Regions from separate parts of the Idiomarina sp. genome, predicted to be linked through region 1. Evidence: predicted binding sites of a transcription regulator. Region 1 holds the regulator's gene; the other holds the start of a gene.
The links. Region 1 encodes LexA, which represses DNA repair genes until DNA is damaged. Its sites were predicted from a motif close to TACTGTATNNNNATACAGTA; they were not measured.

Region 1 (7,835 bases):
TGGAAGCAGGAACGTAATAACTTTGATTCTCTGCCATGACGACGTTTTCCTTATTCTGTAGTTTGTAGCTGAGCTAATGTCTCAGCCGTCGCATCGGCTGTCATATCATACAGCGTGTATGACAGTGTCAGTGTAGTAATATGATCCGGTATTTCCGGATCTAAATAGAACTGCATCGGCATTTCGGTATTATCACCGGCTTTTAACGGTTGCTGATTAAAACAAAAGCATTCCACCTTGTTTAAATAAAGCGAGGCTTCAGCTGGAGCAACCGACGGAATTGCCTGCGCGACCATATCGCCCGACGTCGGGTTCCCGGCTAAAAAGTTAACCACTCGCACTTCGCCAGGGTGCACCCGAACCTGCTTAACCGATGGTTCGAATTTCCAGGGAATCCCTTTTGCATTGCGGGTGATAAACTGAACGTTAACGGTACGCGACTTATCAACCGTCTGATGAGTCGCCGCTACCGCTTCGTTCTTGGTTCTGCCGTTAAAGCCGGTGACCTCGCAAAACACGTCGTACAAAGGTACCAGGGCAAAACCGAAAGCAAACATACCAGCGACTGTTAATAGCAGTCGCTTAACGATTTTACTGTTATCTGGCCGTTGTGATTGTTGCGAGTCAGCCATGACGTTACTCCACTTTAGGTGGTTTTTCGAAGGTGTGGTATGGCGCCGGCGACGGCACGGTCCACTCTAAACCTTCAGCACCTTCCCACGGTTTCGCAGCAGCTTTTTCGCCACCGCGTACACATTTAATGCATAGCCATAAGAAGATCAGTTGTGATAAGCCGAACGCAAACCCACCAATACTGGTAATTTGGTTAACATCAGCGAACTGGATCGAGTAGTCGGGTATGCGTCGTGGCATGCCCGCAAGGCCGGCAAAGTGCATGGGGAAGAACAACACGTTGACCGAAATTAACGAGGTCCAGAAATGTAATTTAGCCAGCGTCTCGTCATACATATGGCCTGTCCATTTGGGCAGCCAATAATAAGCTGCAGCCATAATTGAGAAGACTGCGCCGGTCACCAATACATAGTGGAAGTGGGCAACCACAAAGTAGGTATCATGATATTGGAAGTCGACGGGGGTTATTGCCAGCATCAGGCCGGAAAAACCACCGATAGTAAACAAAATCACAAACGCCAGCGCGAATAACATTGGTGTTTCGAATGTCATTGCGCCACGCCACATGGTTGCAACCCAGTTAAAGACTTTTACCCCGGTAGGCACCGCAATCAGCATGGTGCAGTACATAAAGAACAGTTCTGCAAATACCGGCATACCCGTAGTAAACATGTGGTGTGCCCATACCAGGAACGACAGGATGGCAATGGATGCCGTGGCATAAACCATCGATGCATAACCAAACAACTGTTTACGTGTAAATGCCGGAATAATCGCCGATATAATACCAAACGATGGCAAAATCATGATGTACACTTCGGGGTGGCCAAAGAACCAGAAAATATGCTGGAACATGACCGGATCACCACCACCGGCTGCATCAAAGAAGCTGGTGCCAAAGTACTTATCAGTCAATACCATGGTTACAGCACCCGCTAACACCGGCATAACCGCAATGAGCAAGAAAGCGGTGATTAGCCATGTCCACACAAACAATGGCATTTTCATGTAATTCATGCCCGGAGCACGCATGTTCATAATGGTTACGATGACGTTAATCGCACCCATAATCGATGAGATACCCAAGATATGCATGGAGAACACAAACAGTGCTGTGGAGTCGTTACTGTAAGTTGTTGATAGCGGCGCATAGAATGTCCAGCCGAAGTTAGGGCCACCGCCTTCGAGGAACAACGATGAGAGCAAAATGGCAAAGCCGAACGGCAAAATCCAGAAGCTCCAGTTATTCATTCGTGGCAGAGCCATGTCCGGCGCGCCGATCATCATCGGTATCATCCAGTTGGCTAAACCGGTAAAGGCGGGCATAACCGCACCAAAAACCATGATTAGACCATGTACGGTCGTCATCTGGTTAAAGAAGTTAGGCTCTACTAACTGTAAGCCAGGCTGAAATAACTCGGCGCGGATGACCATTGCCATCGCACCACCGATAAAAAACATAATCAAACTAAACCACAGATAAAGCGAGCCAATATCTTTATGGTTTGTCGTGAACAACCAACGGGTAATGCCTGACGGCTTGTGATCGTGGTGTTCTTCGTGATGGATATCGTCCACAACTGTACTCATCACCGTCTCCTTATTGATTCATTACTGCGTTGATGTCCGCGGCTTGCACGGTATCACCGGTATCATTACCCCAGGCATTTCGCTCGTAGGTAATCACTGCGGCAAGCTCTTGCATGGTAAGTTGAGCACCAAAGGCCTGCATGGCCGTACCCTGAACACCATTAACGACAATATCGATATGCTGGTCGCGCGCTTCAGGGTCAATTGATACACCTTCTCCTGCTAATGCAGGGAATGTACCCGGAATACCTTGACCATTTGCCTGGTGACACGCTGCACAAGTACTGTTGTAGATTTTTTCACCCATCGCCATGAGCTCGTCCATCGACATTTCCATGTCGAGAAGTTCTTGCTCGCGTTCGCGCGCAGCAATTTGCTCGGCCTCAGTGTCTTCTATCCATTTCTGATAGTCGGCAGGCTCTTTGGCAATGACCACGATAGGCATAAACCCATGGTCTTTACCACAGAGTTCTGCGCACTGACCGCGATAGATACCGGGCTCTTCAACACGGGTCCAGGCTTCGTTTATAAAACCCGGGTTAGCGTCTTTCTTAACAGCGAAGTCGGGTACCCACCAGCTGTGAATGACATCATCAGAGGTGACGAGAAAACGAACTTTTTGTCCGGTAGGGATAACTAACGGGTTATCGACCTCCAACAAATAGTTTTCGCTCTTTTCAAACTTGTTCTGTATTTGTTCTTGTTGGGTAGCTAAGCGGCTGAAAAACTCAACTTCGTGCTCGAAGTATTTGTAATGCCACTTCCATTGCGACCCGGTAACCTGCACGGTTACGTCGGCATCACTGGTGTCTTCCATCGCAATAAGTGTCGAAGTAGCAGGGATCGCCATACCAACAAGAATTAGAAAGGGGATAATGGTCCAGGCAACTTCCACTTTGACGCTTTCGTGGAACTTGGCCGGCTCGCGACCCTTAGATTTTCGGTGTCGGATCATAGAAATGAACATCAGGCCGAACACAACAACCCCGATAACACAACAGATATAAAATATCGTCATGTGGAGGTCATAGACACGGTTACTGACGTCAGTGACACCTTGCGTCAGGTTAAGGCGGTTTTGGGCTTGCGCAGAAAACCCAAATAAAGCCATAAGTGCCAACAGCGGCTTCATTTTCACGTGACTTCTCCTCTTATTCTTCTACTCGCCAGACTTCTATTTCGCACCTACGCGAAACCAAAACCTGATCGTATGTTGAAGAACAAAGAGGTAAGCAGAAAAAGGAACTACATCTCCCCAGAAATCACTTTCTCTACCAACTCTTTGTTGTAGTTTCGTTGTTATATTAATTTATATAGTTGGGTAGTATCATTTATTAACGAATTTATGCACAAAGATCCAGATCAAATGTGCTGTTTGCTGGAAAAATAACCAAAAGTGTTAAAAAAAAGGGCTGCACCAGCAGCCCAGACACATTATTAGATTGTGGGGTACTGAGGTAGGGGCTCAGTGGAGGTGAGATAATAATGTGTCTTCTTCAAACAAAAAGCATTGTGTTTGGCTTAAGCGGCTTGCCATCTTTACCCGCTGATTAAAGCGACTGTCGAGTGAACCTAACCAGCCAATGATCACGCCGCTGGTTCCCGTCAAAAGAGCTTGTTCTAATGCCCATTCGCGCTGCGCCTGGCTTTGTGTCCGTAGCCAACGAATTCTTTGGCTGGGCACGCCTGCGGCGACCAGCTGCGCGACAAACTCCCTTTGCCCGCCAACAACCGTAACCCATTGCTCCGACGCACAATCTGCTGCAGCAGCAAGCGCTTGTGTCACTGATGTATCAGCTGCAACACCTTGAGATGACTGAGTGATACCCGAGTTGCTTTGCCATAAACCGGGGTGAGATTGTTTGGTTGATTGCTGAAACTTCATAATGATGCTCCGTTACGAATAACACCGACGGCTAAGCCTTCGATGGCAAATACTTGTTCTGATAAGTCCACAACAATGGTAGAAAACTCTTCGTTTTCAGGATGAAGCAGCACTTTGCGGCCTTTTTGTTCAAACCGTTTTACCGTGACTTCATCTTCGACCCGGGCGACAACCACCTGCCCGTTTCGTGCTTGTTCAGTTTTGTGTACAGCGAGAAGGTCACCATCTAAGATGCCGATATCGCGCATACTCATACCATTAACTTTCAATAGAAAGCTCGCCGCAGGATAAAAAAGGCCCTCGTCAACTTTGAAATGTCCTTCAATATGCTCTTGCGCTAGAATGGGCGAACCCGCTGCAACCTGACCTATCAGCGGTAAACCTTCTTCTATGTCAAAGTCATCACCAATCAGCCGAATACCACGTGACATACCCGGGAGAATTTCAATCACGCCTTTTCTGGCCAGTGCTTTTAAATGTTCTTCTGCGGCATTGGCAGACCGAAACCCTAATTTACTGGCTATTTCGGCACGCGTGGGCGGCATACCGGTCGCCTGCAGATTATCTTTAATCAGTGCTAAAATTTCTGATTGTCTTGGAGTTAACGGTCGCATGAGCTTTCCTGTTTATTTATACAGTAACTGTGAGTATATACAGGTATTTTGCATTCGCAAGTATTTTTTGTCGCAACTTAATATCCTGTATACTGTCGACTAAGTAATTGTTTTAAACGCATTCTGTGCAGGGTTCTAATGGCAAGTCAGGGTTGGTTTTATTCGGTAATTAAGCATCCGCTACGTTGGTTGACGCGTTTTATTGCGATAGCTGATGATGCAGAGTCAGGTGACGCAAGTGTTGCCGACAAGCCGGTCGTGTACGTTATGCGTTCAACGTCGCGTGCCGATTATTCCATATTACAGCGGGCAGCCCGGCAAAAACAGTTGCCGGATCCGTCGATGCCACTGGTCGTAAATGGGAAATCGTTCACGCGGGTTATGTATTTGGAACAAGCAGAATCCGATTCTTCTCAGCAAGCGATAGAAGACTTCCATCAGTTACTCGAAGCCCACCATGCTGACCAACAGTTGGACATTCAATTGCTGCCTGTTGGCGTCTTCTGGGGCAGAAAACCTGGTCAGGAGGCTCGCGACGGCGCCACCATGACAGGTGACCTGGACAACCCTGGCCACTTGCGTAAGTTCTGGCTGGTACTTTTCTCGGGTCGGCAGGTGCTGTGTCGTTTTTCGCGCTCGGTTAGCTTAGGCACCATGGCCCGACAAAGTGGTAGCGACATAAAAATTGCGCACAAACTTGCGCGGGTTGCTCGGGTCCACTTTGTACGCATGCGTCACGCGGTGGCGGGGCCGAAGTTAAGTGACCGCAACGAGCTGATGCATGATTTAATTAGTTTGCCAGCGCTCAAAAAAGCGATAGCCGATGAACAGCGCAGTAATAAAGTGTCTGAACAGGAAGCTCGTAAAAAGGCGCTTAGCTACGTTAACGAAATTGCAGCTAATTATAGCGAGACGCTGGTAAGGGTTCTGGATCGCTTTATGACCTGGATGTGGAGTCGAATCTATAATGGCATCGACGTGCGCGGAGGCGACAGAATTCGCAAACTCGCGCAACAGGGCCATGAAATTATCTACGTTCCCTGCCATCGCAGTCACATGGATTACCTGTTATTGAGCTACGTGATATACAAGCAAGGCCTGGTACCGCCGCATATTGCCGCCGGCGTGAACCTTAACTTTTTTCCGGTGGGCTCAATTTTTCGCCGCGGTGGGGCGTTTTTTATTCGCCGTAGCTTTCGCGGCAATAAACTGTATTCGGCCGTGTTTCGCGAATACCTTTGTTGGTTATTTCAGAAAGGCTATCCGGTAGAGTATTTTAGCGAAGGTGGTCGCTCCCGAACCGGGCGTTTGCTACCGCCGAAAACGGGAATGTTAGCGATGACAGTGCAAGGTATGTTGCGCGGCCAGCAGCGTCCTATCTCGTTGGTACCGGTTTACCTTGGCTACGAGCATATAATGGAAGTAGCGACCTACCTGAAAGAACTAAAAGGTAAGAACAAAGAAAAAGAATCGATGTGGCAGGTGCTGGGTAGCCTCCGCAAGTTAAAAAACTTCGGTCAGGGTTACGTTACTTTTGGTAAGCCAATTAACCTTAAAGACTTTCTCGATCGTCAGGTAGAGGACTGGCAGTCATCGGTTACCCGCGGTGCTGAAGAACCCGAACGGCCGCAGTGGCTAACACCTGCCGTTAACCGGTTAGCAGAAACGGTCATGCGTGGCATTAATGACGCTGCTGCAGCCAACAGTGTTAATTTAACCGCCTTGGCTATTCTGAGCTCAGAGCATCATGCGTTAACGCGGGAAGAGTTACTGGCGCAGTTACGCGTTTATCAGGGGTTACTAAAAGAAGTCCCCTATACGCAGGACGTTAATGTACCGACCGCGACGGCTGAAGAACTTTGGAGCCAGGCTAAACGTACCGATAAATTTACTATCAACGAAGATACCATGGGTCAGGTCATTGGCTTAGAGAATGCTAATGCAATAGCCATGACTTACTATCGTAATAACATTTTGCACCTGATGATTGTTCCGGGGATTGTTGCCACTGCGTTGGTCGCTAAAAAGCAGCAAACCCTGACTCAGCTAATTGAACAGGTTCAACAAGTCTATCCCATGTTGCAAGCCGAGCTATTCCTCTCGCACGAGGTTGACGAAGTACCGCTTTGGGTTGAGGCAATCGTTGAAGAACTGCAACGACAAGGCTTAGTTAGCTTTAGCGGCGGAGTCTATCACATGGTGTCACGGGAGTCGGCGCAGTGGTTACAACTGCAACTACTAGCCCGTAGTGCCAGCGAAACCCTGCAGCGTTATAGTATTGTATTAGAGCTTTTACAGCAGGCTCAGCCAATTCAGCGAGCCGAGTTGGAGAGGCACTCAATTACGCTGGCAGAGCGATTAAGTGCGATTCACGGTATTAACGCACCAGAGTTTTACGATAAAAAAGTCATGTCGACGTTTATTGCAAGCTTAAAAGGTCAGGACTTATTAAACGTCAACGATGACGGCCAGCAAATTGCGGCTCCGGCAATTGGCGCATTAAGTGACCGTATTGATGCGTTGATCGATCCACCGGTACTGCAAACAATCCGCCAATCGGTGCAACAGCTGTTAGTCGAAATGCAGAAGAAGGCCGACAACTCAGGTTAAAGAAACCAGTAATGCCAGGCCAGGCCAGTGGCAAATGTCATCCCCACATAGTGATTGTGAAGGAAGGCTTTAAAGCATTGGCTTGGCTCACGTTCACGAATTAATAATTGCTGGTATACAAATAATCCCACAATAGCCGCGAGCGCCAATAGCAGAGGCCAGCTCCAGTCAAACCAATACGCTACATAAGTCAGCAAGGCGACCGTGATAAGCTGCAGTAAACCAATGATAAGCCGATCATGTCGGCCAAATAAAATCGCGGTACTGCGGATACCAACTTGTAAGTCATCTTCGCGGTCAGCCATGGCATACTCGGTGTCGTACATCACTGTCCAGATAACGTTAGTCACAAATAACACACCGGCAATAAACCACTGAGTTGAGTTTTGGGCGCTAAAGGCCATCAAAATACCGAAGCTAAACGCGACCCCCAAAACCACTTGTGGCAAATGTGTCCAGCGTTTGCAAAAAGGGTAGAGTGCAGCAACACCTGCGGCGGCGAA
Region 2 (7,835 bases), 190 kb from region 1:
CAGGTTCATACAAGAAAGTGCAGGAAAGCTCAGTATTGAAAAGGTTGCTGAGCATCTTAATCGTTCGTCAGATGCTGTCCGGCAAAAGGCGAATCGGATGAATTTGTTGACTGCGACAAAAGTAAGGCCGTTCACGGAAGAGGAGCTTAATTTTATAAGAGACAATATTGCGTCGATGTCTTATCGCGAGATTGCTACTATGCTCAATAGAGGTGAAGAGCAGACGCGTTGGTATGCCCGCAAACTTGGTTTAAAGCGCCCTCGCTCTTAAGTCAAAATCTCATCATCGTACTTTAGGTATATCAGTCCAGCGAGTGGTGTAGGCGGGCGATAACCGCTCGCGCTTCACCTGCCAGTCCTTCGTTTTCTTCTGGGATGCAAAATACACGCTACCGGTTTTGGCCCGGTTGAGCTTATCAAGCACGTCCATCAGTGCCTTACTGTTTGGTTTTGACTTATTGGTTTCAAACAACGAGGGCTGAAACACGCCGGGGGCATAAAAATCACCGATCATGACACCGGCTTTGGCGTAATAAAAGCCGGGGCGATAAATGCGCTCGGACAGGTCGCGGGTGAGCGCCAAAAGCTCCCGGCTGTCCTGTGTCGGTACCGATAATGTGTGCGTTGCGCTGTTGCCGTATTGCGGGTTGTTTTGACGAAACGGGTTGGTGCGCATAAACACCGTCAGTTGCCGGGCGCACTGCTTCTCGCTGCGTAATTTTTCAGCGGCGCGGGTAATAAAATTGCTGAGCGCGCTTTGAACGGCATCAAGTGTCAGTACCGGCTGCCCGAAGCTGCGCGATACAACGATTTGTTTTTTCTGTGACGGCACTTGCTCAAGCGACAGGCACGACTCCCCGCGAAGCTCGCGGGCGGTGCGCTCGAGTACTACCGAGAACTGTTTGCGCAGCGTTTTTAAGTCACACTCAGCGAGCTGTAATGCGGTTGTGATACCCATGGTGTTAAGTCGGGCAGCAATACGGCGCCCAACACCCCACACCTCATCAACCGGTGTGATAGCAAGCAGGCGGCGCTGCCGTGCTCTCTCACTTAAATCGACCACACCGCCGGTTTTCGGGTATTGCTTGGCGCCGTAATTCGCCAGTTTTGCGAGCGTTTTTGTCGGCGCAATACCGACACAGGTCGGCATGCCCACCCAGCGCAGAATTCTGTTTTTTAATTCATGACCAAAGGTATCAAGCGATACCGCGCGCTCGACCCCAGTCAACTCAGCAAAGGCTTCGTCAATGGAGTAAACCTCTAAGCTCGGCACTATCTGCTCAATGGTTGTCATCACACGGTTGGAGATATCGGCATACAGTGCATAATTGGATGAGAATACTTCAATACGGTGCTCGCGGATGAGCTCGTCGATTTTAAACAGCGGCGCCCCCATTTTGATACCCAGCGCCTTGGCCTCCGCCGAGCGGGCAATGGCGCAGCCATCGTTGTTTGAGGCGACAATGACCGGCCGCTCCCGTAAGTCGGGTCGAAATAACCGCTCGCAGGAGACATAAAAATTGTTGCAATCAATCAGCGCAAAACATGGCTTTCGCTTAGCGGCAGCGGTGGATGACATGACTGACGACCCCGAAAACATCAAGCTCGGCATCACTGCCTAAACGAATGGGCGGATAATCCGAGTTATGGGACAAAAGCGCAGGATAGGGTTTAAGCTGAAGCGCTTTAACGGTGAGCTCGCCATTTAAACAGGCAATAATGATATCACCAGCCTGAGCACTCAGCGCGCGGTCGACCACCAGAATGTCGTTATCGTGAATACCTGCGCCTATCATTGACTCACCGCTCGCCCGCACAAAATAGGTAGCTGCGGGATGTTTAATGCAAAGCTCATTCAAATCAAGCTGCTGCTCCACGTAATCCTGCGCAGGCGAGGGAAAACCGGCTTGCACCGTTTCCAGTAAGTACGGAATTTGCACGCGCGGGAACACGCCCGAACGACTGATGATATCAACTTTCATACGACCTCAAGCACTGTATGTATAGACAGTATATTTGTTCGTGCAAAATTCGCAACTGCTGTTTTTATCTTGGCTGAGGCTGTCTCTCTTATTAAGCTGAAATCAGGATTTCTTTAGTCAAATAAAGCGTCGTGGTCCTGACTTTTTCGAAGTTTAGCAGGCGGTATTTCATGACATTGAAATGATTTATAACCCAACCCGAGGTATACGGAAATAGAAGGGTGTCGCTCAGCAACGTTTAGCGTCAACACGGCTGGAGGTAGATGGTGTGGAAGTTTCAGGCTTGAACAATTAGGCTTAAACTATGACAGAAACGGCGAAATGAGCCGAAAAATAAAGGGGCTACCTTTCCAGGCAGCCCCTTCCAGAACTCATTGCATCTTGGTCACCGCCGGGTTGACTTAAAAGTGAACGTCGACAGATAAAAGGCCCAAGTGCTTACCAGAAAAAGCATAAGCAAGAGGCTTTAAAATTGCAACCAGATTTAACGCCTATTGGTGGAGTGAGGGCACAATATCAGTGTTTGCTTTTTATGTTGAGTGGCACTTCGGCCGAGAGCCGATTGGGTGAAGTGAATTAGTTCCTAAATTGTCACGGTTTAATAAGGGGGACGGATTTAATGGTTATCAGAGTCGGACTTCCTATTCTTTGAGCCGTCACGTTTGCCTTTATTGTTGCCAATGAAGATAGTTGCAGTGCCGGCAAGAAGAACGAGTGGCGCAACGCCAATCAGAATGGCTTCCCATGTAGTGAGCTCCATAAGTTGTTAACTCCTATTCCAGTATGGCATTGCAATTCTGATGTCTCTGGTATCATAAGAGACTGTTAGTCACGGTCAGTTATTTACTAGTTTAGCCAGTAAACAAACGAAATTTCAATATTGCTAAATGAGCTCAACGAACCTGGTTTGCATCTATCCGTTAGCTACGAAGACTTACCTTTTGGCTCATTGTACGGATTAAGCGTCCGTGATAATCAAGTAGCGAAGCCGCTCTTTTGCAGACTAACGCATAAGGTAAACGTTATTCCGAATCGAGCTTTCGGCATTTTTTGAAAGCGGTTAGCGTCAGGTTGGCGCTAACCGCTTTTATTCTTGCGTGCTATTTACCTTGGGCTCTTAACCTCTTGGGAAGTCGGCAGCCCAATATTGGGTGTAGAGGCTACCTTTGAGTCAAGGCTATTCATATTTCAACAGCTCCGCCAACCCCTGATCATTGTCATTGGCGTTTAGCCAATCCAGGGCCTCGTCATGCGTTTTACATTCAGCCGCTTTGCACTCCGGATCCCAGTCACGGTAATTAGAGAAAAAACGTTTCACTACCACGAAACGTCCACTCTCCGTTTTAAAAATTTTGGCAGAATGAAAAAGATTGGTATCAGGTACGGTTGCCGTGTCATAAAATGTCATATCGACCTGGTTTCCCGTTTGAGCGATTAATACGCCACGAAACTCGAAAGCTCCGGCATCAGTCGTTTGAATGCGGTATTGATTCATTATCGTTCCTCATTTTCAACGTTGTAAATAAGTCAACTAAAGCAAGGCGTGGTTAGCGAGTCATAACCACGTTTTGCCGAAGGGTTAATCGGTTTGCAATTCACTGGGCTAATGTAGTTTGCGAGCTTCTTGGAAGCTGCATCGCAATAGTGAACCGGCAATGCCTCAACTGGTATGTGCACGTGAGGAAGTCATAAATGACGCGCTTTTGAACCGGAGTGAAAGCCTTTCGAAATAAGCGGGCACTGATTTGGTCACTGATTTTTCCATACATTGAAAACCCCCAATTAGGCAGGTTCGGATTTAGCCGTCCCGCTTGTACTTTGGCTGGTAAATCGAACGCATCGAGATCCTGAATAAACAAATCAGGGTTTGAAATAAAAACAGACTCTTGAAACTCCTCATCAAGGCTTTGTCTATAAACAGGTGTATCGACTAACGAACGTTTAATCAAACCGTCATAAGTACAGTTTTCCAGTGAGTTGTGTGCGCTGTTAGCAATATGACTGGTGTCGGTGGCGGCGTTAAAAAGCCGCTCCCAAAGTGCTAAAGCGCCGAGCGAAAGCTCAGACGTATCGGCGCAAGTCATCAGATTGGGACTGAGTGTTGCCAGTGCGTATAAGTAAATGCTGTAGCCATACCCTTTTTTGCTTTGCAATGAAGCCGACTCTTGCACTCGGGCTATTGCCTCCTGTTCGATATGATAGCCGAGAGCAGCAAGGATATTGCCCGCTCGGTCAATCATCACGAACAGCCTGGCATCTTCATCGAAAAAGCAACCAACATCATCGCAAAAGACGTGGCTTGCTGTAATAATTTCATCAAATTTTGTGCTCATACGCTAATTCCTTCATTTACTATTGCGAGGTGAGTGAACAAGCTATCAAAATATGAAATTACCGCTACTTCACGCGGTGCAAATGAAGTATCGATGTAAAACAGTAACTTACAAATCTCCGGCGCGTATAAATAAAACCCGGTCAGCTAGATGCCTGATGAGTTGCACGAAGTACGCTGCTCTATTCCGTTTAGAATTAATGTCAGATAAGCTAGAGCTATTGCAACAAGGAAGAAAATGATAGAAACAAGGAGTTTAGCCATGAACAAAAAAGTCTTAGTCGGTCTATTGTCAGCAGTACTTGTCTCTGGATGCGTTTCGATGAGTGATGACCCTTACATACGCTCTTTGGGGAATGACCCGCAATCAACGGAGCTAAATGATGAGCTGACCAACAAACGCCTTTCATATATTGGCCGCTACTTAGTTGAAACAGAGACTCGCCGGGAAATTGTTGCCAATACGTATAACAAGGAATTTATAGAGTCATGGTCATCTGCTGACTACGGAACCATGACATCGATGGTGACCGATTTAGCGGTCGGGGATTTAGGCTCATCACTTGGCAGTGACTTAGGGGCGGCCGTATCGATAGGAGGTATGGTACTGGGTGCAGCTTTCTCATCGGATTACGATATCGTCGGGCAGGCCTGGTTACCGGATGACTTTAATGGCGCTTCCATCGACTCGAGCGATGAGGCTCATCAAGTCTTTTCGCAGTTCATCAATAAAAAAATAGGAGATGTTGCAGCACAATTTAATTATGAGGCAACGTGTCTTGGTCACTGTGGTGAACGCAGTAAAGCATTTCTCTTACAACGAAAAGATGCAGTCGAAGACCATCCTCAATGGGGCTATCAACCTGAGCAAATCGTGGCGCTTATTCACATCCCGGTAGAATTCGAGGCCGTTGAGGAAAATGATATTTTACCCGTCATTATCGGTGAGCCAGTGCGCTGGAAGTTACCCCCGTATTTTACGTTAAAAATGGGGTTTTATTCAGCAATCCAAACCGATGAAAATGGCGATGTCGTTGTACAGGCTACGCCCACTGAGAAGGGATACACCATCGAGACAGTCAGTACGCGCAGAGACTTATTGAAGGTTCCGCTGGGACGAATGATGATGCAATCGTTTCACGACACGCCCTATACATTTTATGCTACTGATGACGAATACCCATCTCAGCTCTATTTCAATGGTAAAGCTTACCGCTTCTTTGATGGCTCTCAACCACAGATTATTGAAGAGGAAATTACAAAACAGTGGGGCGGCTGATGCAATCGAGCGCCTTGAAAGGGAACCGGCGTTCTTGCGTATTTCGGGGTCATCCGGACATTGATTTCGGTCTGAGCCGGACAACCATTTCGGTATCATCCGGACAAGTTTTTCTTCCCTCGCTTTTCGAGTTTCGGCATAACAGAGTTTTTATCTGTGAGCCGAGGCAACCATGACTAAAGCAAAGAAAAAAGCGAGGACGGATATGCGGACTTATCTGGACATTTTTCGTTTGAAGTTTGAGCGGCGGATGACTGATCGGCAAATAGCATTAACGCTGAACATCGGTCGCTCAACCGTCAACAACATCTTGACCCGGTTCCGAAGTTTACAGCTCGAGTGGCCGCTTCCTGATGAAGTGTCACTTGAGAAGCTCGATAATTTATTGATGCCCGGTCGCAATTATCAACCGCAACGCGTGCTGCCGGACTGGCTGAAGGTACACAAGGAGCTTACCAGCCCACTCGTGACCAAGCAGTTGTTGTGGCAGGAATACCAGGCCGAATATGGTAATCAGGCTCTGGGATACACTCAGTTCTGTGAGCATTATCGCCGCTGGTTGGGTAAGCAACGTCGCTCTATGCGTCAATTACATAAAGCCGGTGAGAAGCTCTTTATTGACTTCTGCGGACCAACCGTACGCATCGTTAACCCACTCACCGGAGAATACCGCAAGGCAGCCATCTTCGTTGCCTCAATGGGCGCGTCAAATTACACCTACATCGAAGCGTGCGAAGGACAGGACTTAGAGTCCTGGCTGCTCGCCAATCGCCGCTGTCTGGAGTTTTTAGGCGGTGTGCCGCAGTTGCTCATCCCGGATAATTTAAAATCCGGTGTTAATCAGGCCGACCGCTACGAGCCGCACCTCAACGACAGCTACCGGGCGTTCAGTCAACATTATGGCTGTCCTGTCATCCCCGCACGCCCCCGCAAGCCTCAGGATAAAGGCAAAGTAGAATCCGCTGTGTTAGTGGTTGAACGCTGGGTGTTAGCGCGGCTGAGGCATACGACCTTCCACAGTATGGCGGCGTTAAATCAGGCGATAAGGTCGCTGAACAAAGAGCTCAACGAGCGACCGATGAAAAGCTATAACGGTCTGAGCCGGGCGGAGTTGTTTAAACAAATCGACGCACCCGCATTAGCACCGTTACCTGAAATGCCTTACGAGTACGCGCAGTTCAAGTTGGCAAAAGTCGGTAAAGACTACCATGTGGCCTTCGATAACCACTGGTACTCGGTGCCTCATGCGCTGGTCGGTGAGCGGGTAGAGTTAATGGTCACCCAGCGACTGGTACAAATCCATTACCGCGGTAATGTGGTCGCGACTCACATCCGAAGCAAAAAGCGTTACCAACACACCACCGAGGCATCACATATGCCCGTGGCACATGCCGTTTATAAAGACTGGACACCGGAGCGTATCCACCGCTGGGCGGCCAGCATTGGCAAAAATACCGCATTAGTGATTGAGCATATTGAGCGCTCAAAAGCCCACGTCGAGCAAGCCCAACGCAGTTGCCTGGGCCTTCTATCGCTGCAAAAGCGTTATAGCTCAGAGCGCTTAGAGCGAGCCTGCGGTATTGCTCTTGAGCAACAACACTACGCCATCCGGTTTATCCGCAACATCCTCGCCAACGGCCGGGACAGTCAATCCACTCCGGAGCCGGCTACGACTCCGACTCATCACATCAATGTGCGTGGCGCACATTATTACCAATAAGGAGCGGTAATGGATAACTTACTCAGCCAGCTGCGCCAGTTACGATTACCGGCTATGGCATCAGCACTTGAACGACAACGTGAAACACCGGGTACTTATGACGAGCTTGCCTTCGAAGAACGATTACTGCTGCTTGTTGAACAGGAGCATTTAAGCCGGGAAAACAACCGTATTACACGCCTGCGTAAACAAGCTAACCTGCGTCTGCAGGCGCAGCCTGAGCAACTCAAATACCCGGCAGCGAGGGGCCTTAGAAAAGAGCAGCTCATCCCCCTGCTTGAAGGTCATCACTTACGCTATCAGCAAAACATCCTTATCACCGGCCCAACCGGCAGTGGCAAAACGTTCCTTGCCTGCTGTTTAGGCGAGCAGGCCTGTCGGCAAAACTATCGGGTACAATATTACCGGCTTGGGCACTTGCTTGAAGCCCTGAAACTGGGTCACGTTGATGGCTCTTATCTAAAAGTGCTCAGCAAGTTACAAAAGGTCGATTTACTTATCCTGGACGACTGGGGGCTGGAA

Region 2: the regulator LexA is predicted to act here: its motif matches at 1,994-2,013, upstream of umuD (translesion error-prone DNA polymerase V autoproteolytic subunit).

What each region holds. Positions count from the first base shown of each region.
Region 1 is NZ_CP080268.1:2,570,158-2,577,992, forward strand. It holds gene KZ771_RS12435 (cytochrome c oxidase subunit 3) at 1-37, opposite strand, end outside; gene KZ771_RS12440 (cytochrome c oxidase assembly protein) at 51-632, opposite strand; gene ctaD (cytochrome c oxidase subunit I) at 637-2,223, opposite strand; gene coxB (cytochrome c oxidase subunit II) at 2,234-3,355, opposite strand; gene KZ771_RS12455 (SOS-response cell division inhibitor) at 3,689-4,108, opposite strand; gene lexA (transcriptional repressor LexA) at 4,105-4,722, opposite strand; gene plsB (glycerol-3-phosphate 1-O-acyltransferase PlsB) at 4,861-7,332, shown strand; gene ubiA (4-hydroxybenzoate octaprenyltransferase) at 7,329-7,835, opposite strand, start outside.
Region 2 is NZ_CP080268.1:2,383,375-2,391,209, forward strand. It holds gene KZ771_RS11540 (hypothetical protein) at 1-271, shown strand, start outside; gene umuC (translesion error-prone DNA polymerase V subunit UmuC) at 284-1,579, opposite strand; gene umuD (translesion error-prone DNA polymerase V autoproteolytic subunit) at 1,557-1,982, opposite strand; gene KZ771_RS11555 (hypothetical protein) at 3,160-3,477, opposite strand; gene KZ771_RS11560 (hypothetical protein) at 3,578-4,315, opposite strand; gene KZ771_RS11565 (hypothetical protein) at 4,577-5,593, shown strand; gene istA (IS21 family transposase) at 5,766-7,313, shown strand; gene istB (IS21-like element helper ATPase IstB) at 7,323-7,835, shown strand, end outside.